2 regions of the Pedococcus sp. P1_H8 genome follow, and region 1 is predicted to be linked to the other one. Evidence: predicted binding sites of a transcription regulator. Region 1 holds the regulator's gene; the other holds the start of a gene.
What was found. Region 1 encodes Rex, which represses fermentation and respiration genes when NADH is low (regulators of the CRP and FNR family bind a similar motif). Its sites were predicted from a motif close to CTTGTGAANNNNTTCACAAG; they were not measured.
Positions count from the first base shown of each region.

Region 1 (6,064 bases):
GCCAGCACGACACCGTCGAGGGCGCCGTCCCTGACCAGACCGATGCGGGTGTCGACGTTGCCGCGGATGTCCTTGAACGACAGCCCGAGTCCGAGGGCCGCGAGCTGGGCGACGCGGCGCGGCGAACCGGTGCCGACGACCGCCCCCTCGCCGAGCTCACCCAGGGTGCGACCACCGGAGGAGACGAGCACGTCGCGTGGGTCCTCACGGAGCGGGAGGGCCGCCACGACCAGGCCGGGCTCGGGTGTGGTCGGCAGGTCCTTGAGCGAGTGCACGGCAAGGTCGACCTCGCCCGCGAGCAGGGCCCGCCGCAGCGCGGCGGCGAACACGCCGGTGCCGCCGATCGAGGCGAGCGAGGCGGTCGAGGTGTCGCCCTCGGTGACGATCTCGACGAGCTCGACCGTGTGCCCCTGGGCGCGCAACAGGTCTGCCACCCAGGTGGACTGGGTGGTGGCCAGGGGGCTGCGGCGGGTGCCCAGGCGCAGGGCGAGGGGCGCAGCGGCAGGTGCGCTCACGGCATACCTCCACGCTCGGGCGGGGGCACGGACGCGGTGACGGCTTCGCCGGGGCGCAGGTCGAACAGGTCGCGCAGGGCCTGGGCGTAGTCGGCGCCCTCACCGCCCACGGCGCGTTCCTTCATGCGGACGGTCGGGGTGTGCAGCAGCTTCTCGACGATGCGGTGGATGGCGAGCTGGACCTCGGCGCGAGCGACGTCGTCGAGGTCGGGGAGCCGCTGGTCGAGTCGGTTGAGCTCGCCGGCGACGACGTCGGCGGCGTGCGACCGCAGCGCGGCCACGGTCGGCGCGACCGTCTCGGCCGCCCGCGAGGTGAGGTATGCCGCGACCTCACCGATGACGAGGTCCGCCACCTCACGCACCTGGGGCGGGGCCTGGCCGCCGGAGAGCTCCTCGCCCAGCGCGCCCAGCCCGGCGAGGGTGACCCCGCTCAGCGAGGCGACCTCGGGGGCGACGTCGTGAGGAAGGGCGAGGTCGATGTAGGCCTGCGGGCGCCCGGCGCGGGCCACCTGGGCATCCCCCGCCGTCGCGAGGTCGACGACCACGCCCGTCGACCCCGTGCACGAGATGACGACGTCGGCGCCGGCGAGGGCGGCAGAGAGGTCGTCGAGCGGTCGGGCGACGCCGCCGGTGCGTTCTGCCAGGCGGACCGCCTTGGCCAGCGTCCGGTTGACGATCGTGAGTCCTGCGGCGCCGCGGCGCGAGACGGTCGTGGCGGCCAGGGAGCTCATGCCGCCGGCACCCACCACGAGGACCTTCAGCCCGGCCAGGGATCCGAGCTCGCGTTCGGCGCGAGCCAGGCCCGCCTCGACCAGGGAGACGCTCACGGCGTCGATCCCCGTCTCGGTGTGGGCCCGCTTACCGACCCGGAGGGCCTGCTGAAAAAGGGTGTTGAGCGCGGGGCCGGCATGTCCGGACTTCTGCGACTCGCGCAGAGCGGTGCGCATCTGGCCGAGGATCTGGGCCTCACCCACCGCCATCGAGTCCAGACCGCAGGCCACCGTGAACGCGTGCGCGATGGCGCGGTCCTCGTAGTGCACGTAGAGGTGCTCGCGCAGCTCGTCGCGACCCACGCCGGTGACCTCGGTGAGCGCGTCCGAGATGTCGGTGACCGCGCCGTGGAAGGTCATCGACTCGGCATAGACCTCGGTGCGGTTGCAGGTGGACACGACGATCGCCTCGGTGAGGTTCTCGCGGCCGGTGAGGCTGGCGGCGAGCGCCCGGCGGCGTTCGGCGTCGAGCGACATGGCCTCGAGGAGGGGCAGCGGCGCGGTGTGGTGGGACAGGCCCAGGATGACCAGGCTCATCGGCCGACCGCCAGGGCGACGTGGTCGAGCGCGCCCTCGGCGACGTGGTCGAGCGCACCCTCGGCCGCGAGTGCCCTGCGCTGCTCGTGGAAGGCGAGGATCTGCAGCTCCGTCGAGAGGTCGACCTTGCGAACGTCGACGTCCTCGGGCACGGCGAGCACGCACGGGGCGAAGTTGAGGATCGAGCGCACCCCGACGGCCACGAGCTGGTCGGCGACGTCCTGCGCCGAGGCAGCGGGCGTCGCGATCACCCCGATGGCCAGGCCCTGGTCGGCCACCAGGGACCTGAGGGCGTCCATGGGCTGCACGGTGATCCCGGCGATCTCCTGCCCCAGCAGGGTGTCGTCCTGGTCGAGCAGGGCGACGACGCGGAACCCCCGGGTGGCGAAGCCGCTGTAGGCCGCGAGTGCGTGGCCGAGGTTTCCCATCCCGATGATGGCGACGGGCCAGTCCTGGGTGAGGCCGAGCTCGCGGGAGATCTGGTAGGCGAGGTGGTCGACCTCGTAGCCGACCCCGCGCACGCCGTAGGACCCGAGGTGGGACAGGTCCTTGCGGAGCTTGGCACTGCGGACACCGGCAGCCGAGGCGAGTTCCTCGGAGGACACCGACGTGATCCCGCGCTCCGCGAAGCCGGTCAGGGCGCGGAGGTACTCGGGTAGCCGTGCGACCGTGGCGTCGGGAATACCCCGACGGGCGCTCGGGTCGGCAGACACAGTCTCTTCCGGCTCCTTCTCATCACGGGCAGTCCGCGCCTGGCTGGGGCGGATGGGAGCCTGGCCAGATTACGCTTTTGTGAACGGATGCACAAAGTCACAAGCGACCGTCTCACCAGGCACGTGAGCCACGTCACCTCGTGCTCGTGAGCGCGCTCCTCAGCCGGGTCTCGTCGACCCGCCAGTAGTCGTGCTGGCGCCCGTCCACGAAGGTGACCGGGATCTGCTCCCAGTACTGCTCCTTGAGTGCCGGGTCGTCCTCGATCGACAGCTCCACCCAGCCCACCCCCAGGTCGGCGGCAACGCGCTCGATGACGGACCGCGCCTCCTCGCACAGGTGGCAGCCCGGCTTGCTGACCAGGGTGATGCGGGCGGCGGCCGTGGAGTCTCGGGACACACCTGCAGCGTATGCCGGGTGGTCGCCTCGTTTCCGCAATCTGGGCGCCCCCTGGGGTGCTCAGGTTGCGGAAAGGGCGCCGCGGGGGTTTCGCCCCACGCGCCCCAATGCACCCACGCGACCCGCTGGACACCACGGCATACCGGGATGTGTCGCAGGTCTCCTGACAATCTGGCAGATATCGGGGAAACTGTCGGGTCAGGAGGCCCTCATCCGGATTCGTGCACCACGCAGCGCCGCGAGACGACTCGCGGTCCCTCGTGCTGCCCTCCGGGCCGGTCAACCTGCTGGTGGCAACGCTCCGATCTGGGCAACGAGCCGCCCGGCCCTCGGTTACGCCACGGCGGGCGACCACGGCATGGGAGCGGCCACCGCGGACTTCCTCGGCACCCTGCGGGTGCTGCTGAGCCTGGCTGGAGAGGCGGGCACGGCCGGCACCCTGTCCGGTGGCGGCCACGGAGGCGCCGGCGGCGGTTCGGCGGCGCGCGCCGGCTTCGGCCCGGGCGAGGCGCCGCAGGACTTCGAACGGATCTCCGCCCTCGTCGAGCTCGCCCAGCGGGGCGACGCCGAGGCGTTCGGGATGCTCTACGAACGCTACGTCGACGTGGTCTACCGCTATGTCTACGTGCGCGTGGGCGGCAAGCAGCTGGCCGAGGACATCACCTCCGAGACCTTCCTGCGAGCGCTGCGCCGGATGGACTCCTTCTCCTGGCAGGGCCGCGACATCGCGGCCTGGTTCATCACCATCGCCCGGAACCTGATCACCGACAACGCCAAGTCGGCGCGCTTCCGCATGGAGGTCACCACCGCCGACATGCTCGACGCCGACCGGCGCGTGGACGCACCCGACCAGGAAGTGCTAGACCGACTGCGCGACCAGCGCCTCCTCGCCGCCGTCAAGGGGCTCAAGCCCGAGCAGGCCGAGTGCGTGGTGCTGCGGTTCCTGCAGGGCCTGACCCTAGCGGAGACCGCCAAGGTCCTCGGCAAGTCCGAGGGTGCCGTCAAGCAGCTCCAGCTCCGCGCCGTGCGGGCCCTGCACCGGGAGCTCGCCGATGTCGACATCTGAAACCCACGAGTTTCGCTACGTCGCGACGCGTAACTTCCGGCGTTGCCGCTCGTTCTCAGCACGACACCATGACCGGGACATGATGCGGGACATCATGACCGGGGACACCGGGAGCACCATCACCGGGAAGATTGCAGGGAACACCGCAGGGCTGGGGAGGGAGAAGCCGACATGCCAGTACTGAACCGTTCGGCAGACCGTTTCCAGCGCGCCCTCGACGGCGAGCGCATCACCGACGCGCACCTCGTCGAGCTCGTCGAGACCAGCCGCCATCTCGTGGACCTCGTCCCGACCATCCCGGCGCCGGACGCCGCCTTCGTCACGACCCTGCGCGACCGGCTGATGGCCGAAGCCGCGCGGATGCCCGCACCCAGCCCGGTCGCCGCCAGGGCCGCGGCCGCCCGTCGTGCCGCCTCCCGGAACACCCCTGTCGTGGTCCTGGTGGGTCGCGGCCTCCCCCGCATGGTCGCCGGAGCCGCCGCCTCGGCGCTGCTCGTCGGAGGCATCGTGGGCGCCGTCTCCCGCAGCGCCGTGCCCGGCGACGCGCTGTACCCCGTCAAGAGCTGGCTCGACGGGGTGGCCGTCCGGCTCGCCGACAACGACTTCGACCGCGGCCAGACCTACCTGTCCCAGGCCCAGGGACACATCTCCGACGCCCGTCAGCTGTCCGAGCTCGAGCGCGAGGACCCCACCGACGTCAACGTCGCGCTCGAGGGAGCCATCGACTCCGTGCGCAAGGGGCGGCAGGGTCTCGACACCTCGTATGCCGCGACCGGCAACCCCCAGTCCCTGATCGCCATGCACGACTTCACCGAGCGGGCTCTCCCGCAGATCGACGCCCTGAAGGCGGAGGTACCCGCCCCATCGCTGCCGACGCTCGGTCAGCTCGAGGCCCTGCTGCGCGACACGCAGGAGAGCACGTCGCGGCGGATCGCTGCATGCGGCAGCTCCTGCAGCGACAACCTCTCGTCGACGCTCGGCCCGAGCTCGCTCCCGGGCGCCGCGACCACCTCGGGCCCCTCCGGGTCACCCACCAGCGGCACGTCGGGTGGCATCACCGTGCCCAGTACGGCCGTCACCGCCCCCGGGGGCGGTGTGCTGCCCGGCGGTTCGAGCAGCTCCGGAGCGGTGGTTGGCGGCGGCGGCGGCAGCGCCAGCCTGTCGACGGGTGGCGCGAGCGTGGGTCTGCCGACCGTGAGCGCTTCCGTGCCGGGAGTGGCCTCGGCCAGCGCCACCGTGCCCCTGCCGTCGGCTTCGCTGGGCACCGGAGGCGCCAGCGCCACGGTCCCGAGCAGCACCCTCGGCCCGGTCACCCTGCCCGGCGCCACGGTCACGCTCCCCTGATCTCGCGTCAGAAGAAGACGGACCGGCGCTGCATGAGCAGTGAGTAGAGCGTCTGCTGGATCGTCTCGCGCACCTGGTCCGTGAGGTCGAAGACGAGCATCGGGTCGTCGGCGGCGTTCGGCCCCAGGTCAGCGGTCTCCACCGGTGCGCCGAACTCGATGATCCACTTGCTGGGCAACGGGATCAGTCCGAGCGGACCGAGCAGCGGCCAGGTCGGCGTGATCGGCGCGTAGGGCGCACCGAGCAGTCGGGCCACGGTCTTCATGTTGCCGATGATCGGGTAGATCTCCTCGGCGCCGACGATCGAGCACGGGATGATCGGCGCGCCCGTCTTGAGCGCGGCGGAGACGAAGCCACCTCGCCCGAACCGTTGGAGCTTGTAGCGCTCGCTGAACGGCTTGCCCACTCCCTTGAAGCCTTCGGGCCAGACCCCGCACAGCTCACCGCTGGACAGCAGCCGCTCGGCGTCGGGGTTCGCGGCCAGCGTCGAACCCGACTTGCGGGCCACCTGCCCGACGACGGGCGTCTGGAAGACCAGGTCGGCGCCCAGCATCCGCAGGTGGCGGTGCGCCGGGTGCTCGTCGTGGACCGCGACCTGGGTCATCAGCGAGTCCATCGCGATGGTCCCCGAGTGGTTGGCGACGACCAGGCCGCCACCCTCGGCGGGGATGTTCTCGATACCGCGCACCTCGACCCGGAACCACGAGCGGTAGAGCGGGCGC
Region 1 is NZ_JBFUCP010000004.1:573,547-579,610, forward strand. It holds gene hemC (hydroxymethylbilane synthase) at 1-515, opposite strand, end outside; gene AC1DYG_RS08180 (glutamyl-tRNA reductase) at 512-1,822, opposite strand; gene AC1DYG_RS08185 (redox-sensing transcriptional repressor Rex) at 1,819-2,535, opposite strand; gene AC1DYG_RS08190 (glutaredoxin family protein) at 2,669-2,932, opposite strand; gene AC1DYG_RS08195 (sigma-70 family RNA polymerase sigma factor) at 3,291-3,998, shown strand; gene AC1DYG_RS08200 (hypothetical protein) at 4,170-5,342, shown strand; gene AC1DYG_RS08205 (lysophospholipid acyltransferase family protein) at 5,350-6,064, opposite strand, start outside.

Region 2 (6,064 bases), on a different contig from region 1:
CCTGCGCGGCCGGCTGCAGGGCGTCTTCATCGTCGTCGTGGCCGGCGGGCCGAGGCTCGGCGAGATGGCGGGCGGCTTCCTGGCGAGTGGGATCGGCGAGGCGATGACCGCGGTCGTCGGTGGGCTCGCGTGTGTCGTCGCGATCGTCGTGCTGGCCCGTCTACAGCCGGGCTTCGTGCGCTACGACGCGCGCCACCCCGTGCCCTGAGCAGACCTCTGAGTCGAGGGCAGCTAGACCGCGTCGGGTTGCCCGCGTCGCAGGGCGGCGCGGCGGCGTTCGTCGGTGGCGTCGGCCATCGCCCACCGCACCGCCGACGTGGCGACGCCGCCGAGGGGCCGCCCGACCAGGCGCTCGGTGACGGGCAGCCACGGGAGCCGCAACGGCTGCCTGGCCCATCGCGGGAGCATGGCCACGGCGCCCGCTGCCAACGCGGCATACCCGGGTCGGGCGGCCAGCGGCAGTGGCGGGTGGACGAGCAGGAAGCGCGCCGCCTCGCGGGCGGCCGCAGTGGACTCGAGCTCGGGACGGTAGCCCTCGATGCATGCCTTCAGCTCGGCCACGGTGGTCGGTGGGTCGACCACGCCGAGGGCGCTGGCGACGATGCCGCCCTGCTGGACGTACAGGTCGGCCTCTGCGTCAGCTAGCGGCACCACCGCATAGCGCTGGTAGGCCGTGAGGAAGCTGTCGGCCTCGGTCGCGTGCACCCAGGCCAGCAGGTGTGGGTCGCCAGCGGAGTAGGGGCGACCGTCGGCCGCCTTGCCGCGCACCCGGTCGTGGATCGACCGCACGCGCGCGATCTGCTCCTGCGCGTGGTCAATGGTGCCGAAGGTCGTGGTGGCCAGGAACTCGCTGGTCCGCTGCAGCCGTCCCCAAGGGTCGCCCTTGTAGCCCGAGTGCCCCGCGACGCCCGCCATCGCGAGCGGGTGCAGGGACTGGAGCAGGAGCGCCCGGATGCCGCCGGGGAACATGGCGGCGTCGGCGTGCACCCGCCAGATCGGGTCGTCGGGCGTGAACCAGCGGGGTCCCTCGGCGCCCCAGATGCGTTCGGCCTTGGCCTGGGCGTCGGAGCCGGCGACCTTGGAGCGCAGCGCGTGGGCGAGCTGGCGCCGCGCCCCGTCGGCCATCGGCGCCAGGAGGGTCATCGCGACCGACCGGTCCGGCGGCGGGGGAGCTGCTTGAGACGCGCGGCCGGGGTGGGGAGGTCGGCCGGGCGGGCCCGGGTGGACAGGTCGCTGTTGGCGATGAGCTCGGCGAGGGGAGTGGTGGAGGTGGGGTGGGCGGCGATGGCGTCGTCGCCGGAGAAGACCACCCACACGGGTTCGCTGTGGTCGGCTCGCGGGTCGAACGTCTTGAGCACCGTGCCCTCGCGCACCGTCGCCGCGTGCTCGATCGCCCGGCGCCGGGCCCGCTGCCGGTCCAGCGCCGTCTGGGCAGCCTTCATGGCCGGCTCCTTGGCCTGCTGGGCCAGCACGACAACGTGAGGGCCGTACTTCACGCCCCACTTCACGAGGTTGCCGACGGCCTTGCCTTTGCTGGGCATGCTGCCTCCCTGACTACTGGTCCGACCTTCACCCTAATCTCGACCCATGGAAGACCTGCACCGCACTGACCCTCTGCGCCTCGACTACAGCGGTGACGGGATCTCCGAGGCCGAGATCGCGCCCACGCCGTGGCAGCAGGCCAAGCGCTGGGTCGACGAGGCCGTGGAGCGCTCGCAGGCGCAGGCCGACGTCCCCGAGCCCTACGCCCTGTCGGTCGCCACCGTCGACGCCGAGGGACGACCCAACGTGCGGACCGTGCTGATGCGGTTCTTCGACGAGCGCGGCCCGGGGTTCGTCACCGGCACCGAGTCGGCCAAGGGTCTCGAGATCGCCGCCACCGGTGGGATTGCTGCCTCGCTGACCTGGCCCGCGATGTTCCGGGCGATCCGGTTCCGCGGGGTGGCGGAACAGGTGTCGCGCGAGGAGGTGGCGGGCTACTTCGGGTCACGCCCCTGGGCCTCGCGCATCTCCGCGTGGGCCTCGCGACAGTCCCAGCCGATCGAGGGCCGCGCCGGCCTCGAGGAGGCCTACGCCAGGTATGCCGCGCAGTTCCCCGACCGCGGGAACGCGGACGACGTGCCCGTGCCCGACTTCTGGGGCGGGTACCGCGTGCTGTGCGACGAGGTCGAGTTCTGGGGCGGCCGGCGCAACCGGCTGCACGACCGCCTCGTGTTCAGCAGGGTGGCGAAGGGTTCGCTCGACGACGCCGCTGCCTGGACGCTGTCCCGCCGCCAGCCCTGACCTCCCGTCCGTCGCCCCCCATCCCCGGGTCGATGAAAACGCCGGGGATCACCGGCGTTTTTACATCGACCCGGAGTGGGCCTGGGTCTGCACGTCGGTGTCGCCGTGGCCGGAGTTGGCGCCCTCACTGGGCTCTCTCTCCTTGCGGCGCAACAGGAACGACGCCAGCGCCAGCAGGATGATCGTGCCGGTCAGCAGCCCCATCAGTCGCAGCGTGTCGGCGAACGCCGGCTTGCCCAAGAGGTCGGGCGCCTTGACCGACAGCACGACGATCTCCTTGATCGAGGCGATGATCCCGACGAGGAGGAAGGGCTCGGCCACCAGCTCGCGCCGGGAGAGGGTGGTACGCACCGCGAAGAGCAGCTCGACGACGATGAAGACGAGCAGCAGCAGGTCGAGGATGTCCGCAGCCACGTCCACCACCCCGCCGCTGCCGAGGTTGCCGAAGGTGAGGACGGTCTTGCCGATCACGACCGACGCCACGGCGAACAGGATCACCGCCACCGCGAGGTAGATGACGTTCTCGACTCGCTCGATGGTCCCTTCGATCCAGTCCGTCATGACGGACATCCTGTCCGACCTGCGGTGATCCGTCACCCGCTGGGCTACTGGTCCGTATGCCGGGATGCCCATTGCCGGATCGCGGGTCGCCGTCACACTTGTGAACTGAATCACACGCGCACGCCAACGGAGCCGTTCGCGCGGTCCCATCCTCGACCGCCGAATCCCCTCAGGAGCCCCATGGCGCCCGCCATCCACCCCGTCGTCGCCGACGTCACCGCCAGGGTGACCGACCGCAGCCGAGCCAGCCGCACGGCCTACCTGCAACGCATCTCGCGCGCCGCCTCCGAACTGAGCCTGCGCCCGGCCCGCACCGACCTCGGTTGCTCCAACCTCGCCCACGCGGTCGCCGCGTGCGGCGGCAGCGACCGGACCACGATGGCTGCCGACACCGGCGTGAGCCTCGGGATCATCACGGCCTACAACGACATGCTGTCGGCGCACGCGCCGTTCGAGCACTACCCGGCCGCGATGAAGCAGACCGCACGCGAGGTCGGGGCCGTCGCCCGCGTGGCCGGTGGCGTGCCCGCGATGTGTGACGGCATCACCCAGGGGCGGGCGGGCATGGAGCTCAGCCTGTTCAGCCGCGACGTCATCGCGATGTCGGCGGCGATCGCGCTCAGCCACGACGTGTTCGACGGCGTCCTCATGCTCGGCGTCTGCGACAAGATCGTGCCGGGACTGGTCGCAGGGGCGCTGTCGTTCGGCCACCTGCCGACCGCCCTGGTGCCGGCCGGGCCGATGGCGTCGGGCCGCTCGAACGCCGACAAGTCCGAGACCCGCAAGGCGTTTGCCGCAGGTGAGGTCGGGCGCGACGAGCTGCTCGCGAGCGAGGTGGCGTCCTACCACTCGCCGGGCACCTGCACCTTCTACGGCACGGCGAACTCCAACCAGATGCTCATGGACGTCATGGGCCTGCACCTGCCCGGAGCGGCGTTCGTCCACCCCGACGACCCGTTGCGCGAGGCCCTCACGGCCGCGACGACGGTCCGGGTCGCCGAGATCGCCGCGTCCGAGACGCCGTACGGCATCGGCCAGGTCGTGGACGAGAAGACGGTCGTCAACGGGGTCGTCGCCCTCCTGGCGACCGGCGGCTCGACCAACCACACGATGCACCTCATCTCGATGGCAGCCGCCGCGGGGATCGACCTGACCTGGGAGGACTTCGACGACCTGTCGGCCGCGGTCCCGTCCATCGCCCGGATCTACCCCAACGGTCCCGCCGACGTGAACCACTTCCACGCAGCGGGCGGCACGCCGTTCCTCATCGGCACCCTGCTCGACCACGGACTGCTGCACGAGGACGTGCTGACCGTGGCCGGACCGGGGCTGCGGCGCTACACCCAGCGGCCGGTGATGATCGGCGGCCAGCTCGGGTTCGTCGACGCCGCAACGGAATCCGGCGACCCGGCCGTCCTGCGCCCGGCCGACGACCCGTTCACCGTCGACGGCGGGCTCCGCGTCCTCGGCGGCAGCCTGGGCCACGCGGTCATCAAGGTGTCGGCCGTCGCGGAGGAGCACCGCGTCATCGAGGCCCCGGCGCGCGTCTTCACCGACCAGGTCGGCTTCCTCCAGGCGTTCTCCCGCCGCGAGCTCGACCGCGACGTCGTCGTCGTGATCCGCGAGCAGGGTCCCAGCGCCAACGGGATGCCCGAGCTGCACGCCCTGACCCCCTCCCTGGGAGTCCTCCAAAAGCGCGGGTATGCCGTGGCCCTGGTCACCGACGGCCGAATGAGTGGGGCGTCGGGCGCCATCCCGGCGGCCATCCACGTCACCCCCGAGTCCGTGCACGCCGGGCCGATCTCGAAGATCCAGGACGGCGACGTCATCCGCGTCGACTCGCTGACCGGGCGGCTCGACGTGCTCGTCGACGAGGACGAGTTCGCCGCCCGGGTCCCCTCGCCGCGCGTCACCGCCGAGGGGGTCGGCACCGGGCGTGAGCTGTTCGCGTCCATGCGCGCCGCCGTCGGTCGCGCCGACGAGGGCGCCCACGTCTTCGGCAGCCTCGGTCACGTCTGGGACCGAAGCGATTCCGCCCCGTTCGTCAGCCACGAGGAGAACCGATGACCACCGCCAACACCCTCACCGGCGCGAGCGCGCCGACGACCGCGAGCGCGCAGTTGAGCCTCACGCAGCCGGACGGCCCCACGAAGCCGGTCCTCTACAGCGAGGCGGACATCCTCGACCTGGCCCCGGTCATCCCGGTGGTCGTCGTGGACTCCGTCGAGCAGGCCGTGCCGCTGGCACGGGCGCTGGTCCGCGGCGGCATACCCGTCATCGAGATCACGCTGCGCAGCGAAGCCGGTCTCGGCGCGATCGAGGCGGTGGCCTCGCAGGTCGAGGGCATGGTCGTCGGCGCGGGCACGGTGGTCACGCCGGAGCAGGTGCAGCAGGTCAAGGACGCCGGGGCGCAGTTCCTGGTCACCCCGGGGTCGCCCCCGCGGCTGCTGGACGCTGCCCTGGCGAGCGGCCTGCCGCTGCTTGCGGGCGCCGGCACGCTGACGGAGATGCTCGTGCTGGCCGAGGCAGGCCTCGAGGCGATGAAGTTCTTCCCGGCCGAGGCGAGCGGTGGGCGGCCCTACCTGTCTGCCGTGAGCGGGCCGTGTCCGCACCTGCGGTTCTGCCCGACGGGTGGGATCACGCCCGAGACGGCGGCAGCGTGGTTGGCGCTGCCGAACGTCGGCTGTGTCGGCGGGTCCTGGCTGACACCGAAAGACGCTGTGGCGCAAGGGGACTGGCCCCGCATCGAAGCCCTGGCCGCCGAGGCGGCTGCCCTGCGCCAGCCCTGACGCGCGGGCAACACGTCGCTGGGCATGGAACAGCCCGTGGGCTTCGCCTCGCCGACAACGATCGGCTCGGCTTGCGCAGGGGACGACCTGCACGGCCCACGGGCTGCGGTGAACTGCTGGGGATTGCGCCGGATGGCGGACCTCGAGCAGTCGAGGTGCGCTAGCGCGCAGTCACCTCACGCGTCCATATTGAAATCACTTCTTGGACCACCTCCCTTCCGTGTAGCTCGACGCTAATTCGGGAAGGTCGGCTGGTGCAACGGTTTTTTCGCGCGAGTTGGCGGCGCTCAGACGGAGGTGACGACCTCGTCGTAGTCGAGGCGGGGGAGCCGGTCCATCCAGGCGCCCTCCGCAGGGCGGCCGATGTTGACCACCGCGAGGGTGCGGTGGGCGCCGTCGGGGAAGAACTCACGGTCCACGCCGGCGGCGTC
Region 2 is NZ_JBFUCP010000008.1:208,059-214,122, reverse strand. It holds gene AC1DYG_RS13795 (MFS transporter) at 1-208, shown strand, start outside; gene AC1DYG_RS13790 (oxygenase MpaB family protein) at 232-1,143, opposite strand; gene AC1DYG_RS13785 (hypothetical protein) at 1,140-1,541, opposite strand; gene pdxH (pyridoxamine 5'-phosphate oxidase) at 1,588-2,283, shown strand; gene AC1DYG_RS13775 (phosphate-starvation-inducible PsiE family protein) at 2,344-2,844, opposite strand; gene edd (phosphogluconate dehydratase) at 3,025-4,911, shown strand; gene eda (bifunctional 4-hydroxy-2-oxoglutarate aldolase/2-dehydro-3-deoxy-phosphogluconate aldolase) at 4,908-5,633, shown strand; gene AC1DYG_RS13760 (malonic semialdehyde reductase) at 5,921-6,064, opposite strand, start outside.
Region 2: edd (phosphogluconate dehydratase) is a predicted target of Rex. The motif match lies at 2,942-2,961, and genes of this name have one in related genera.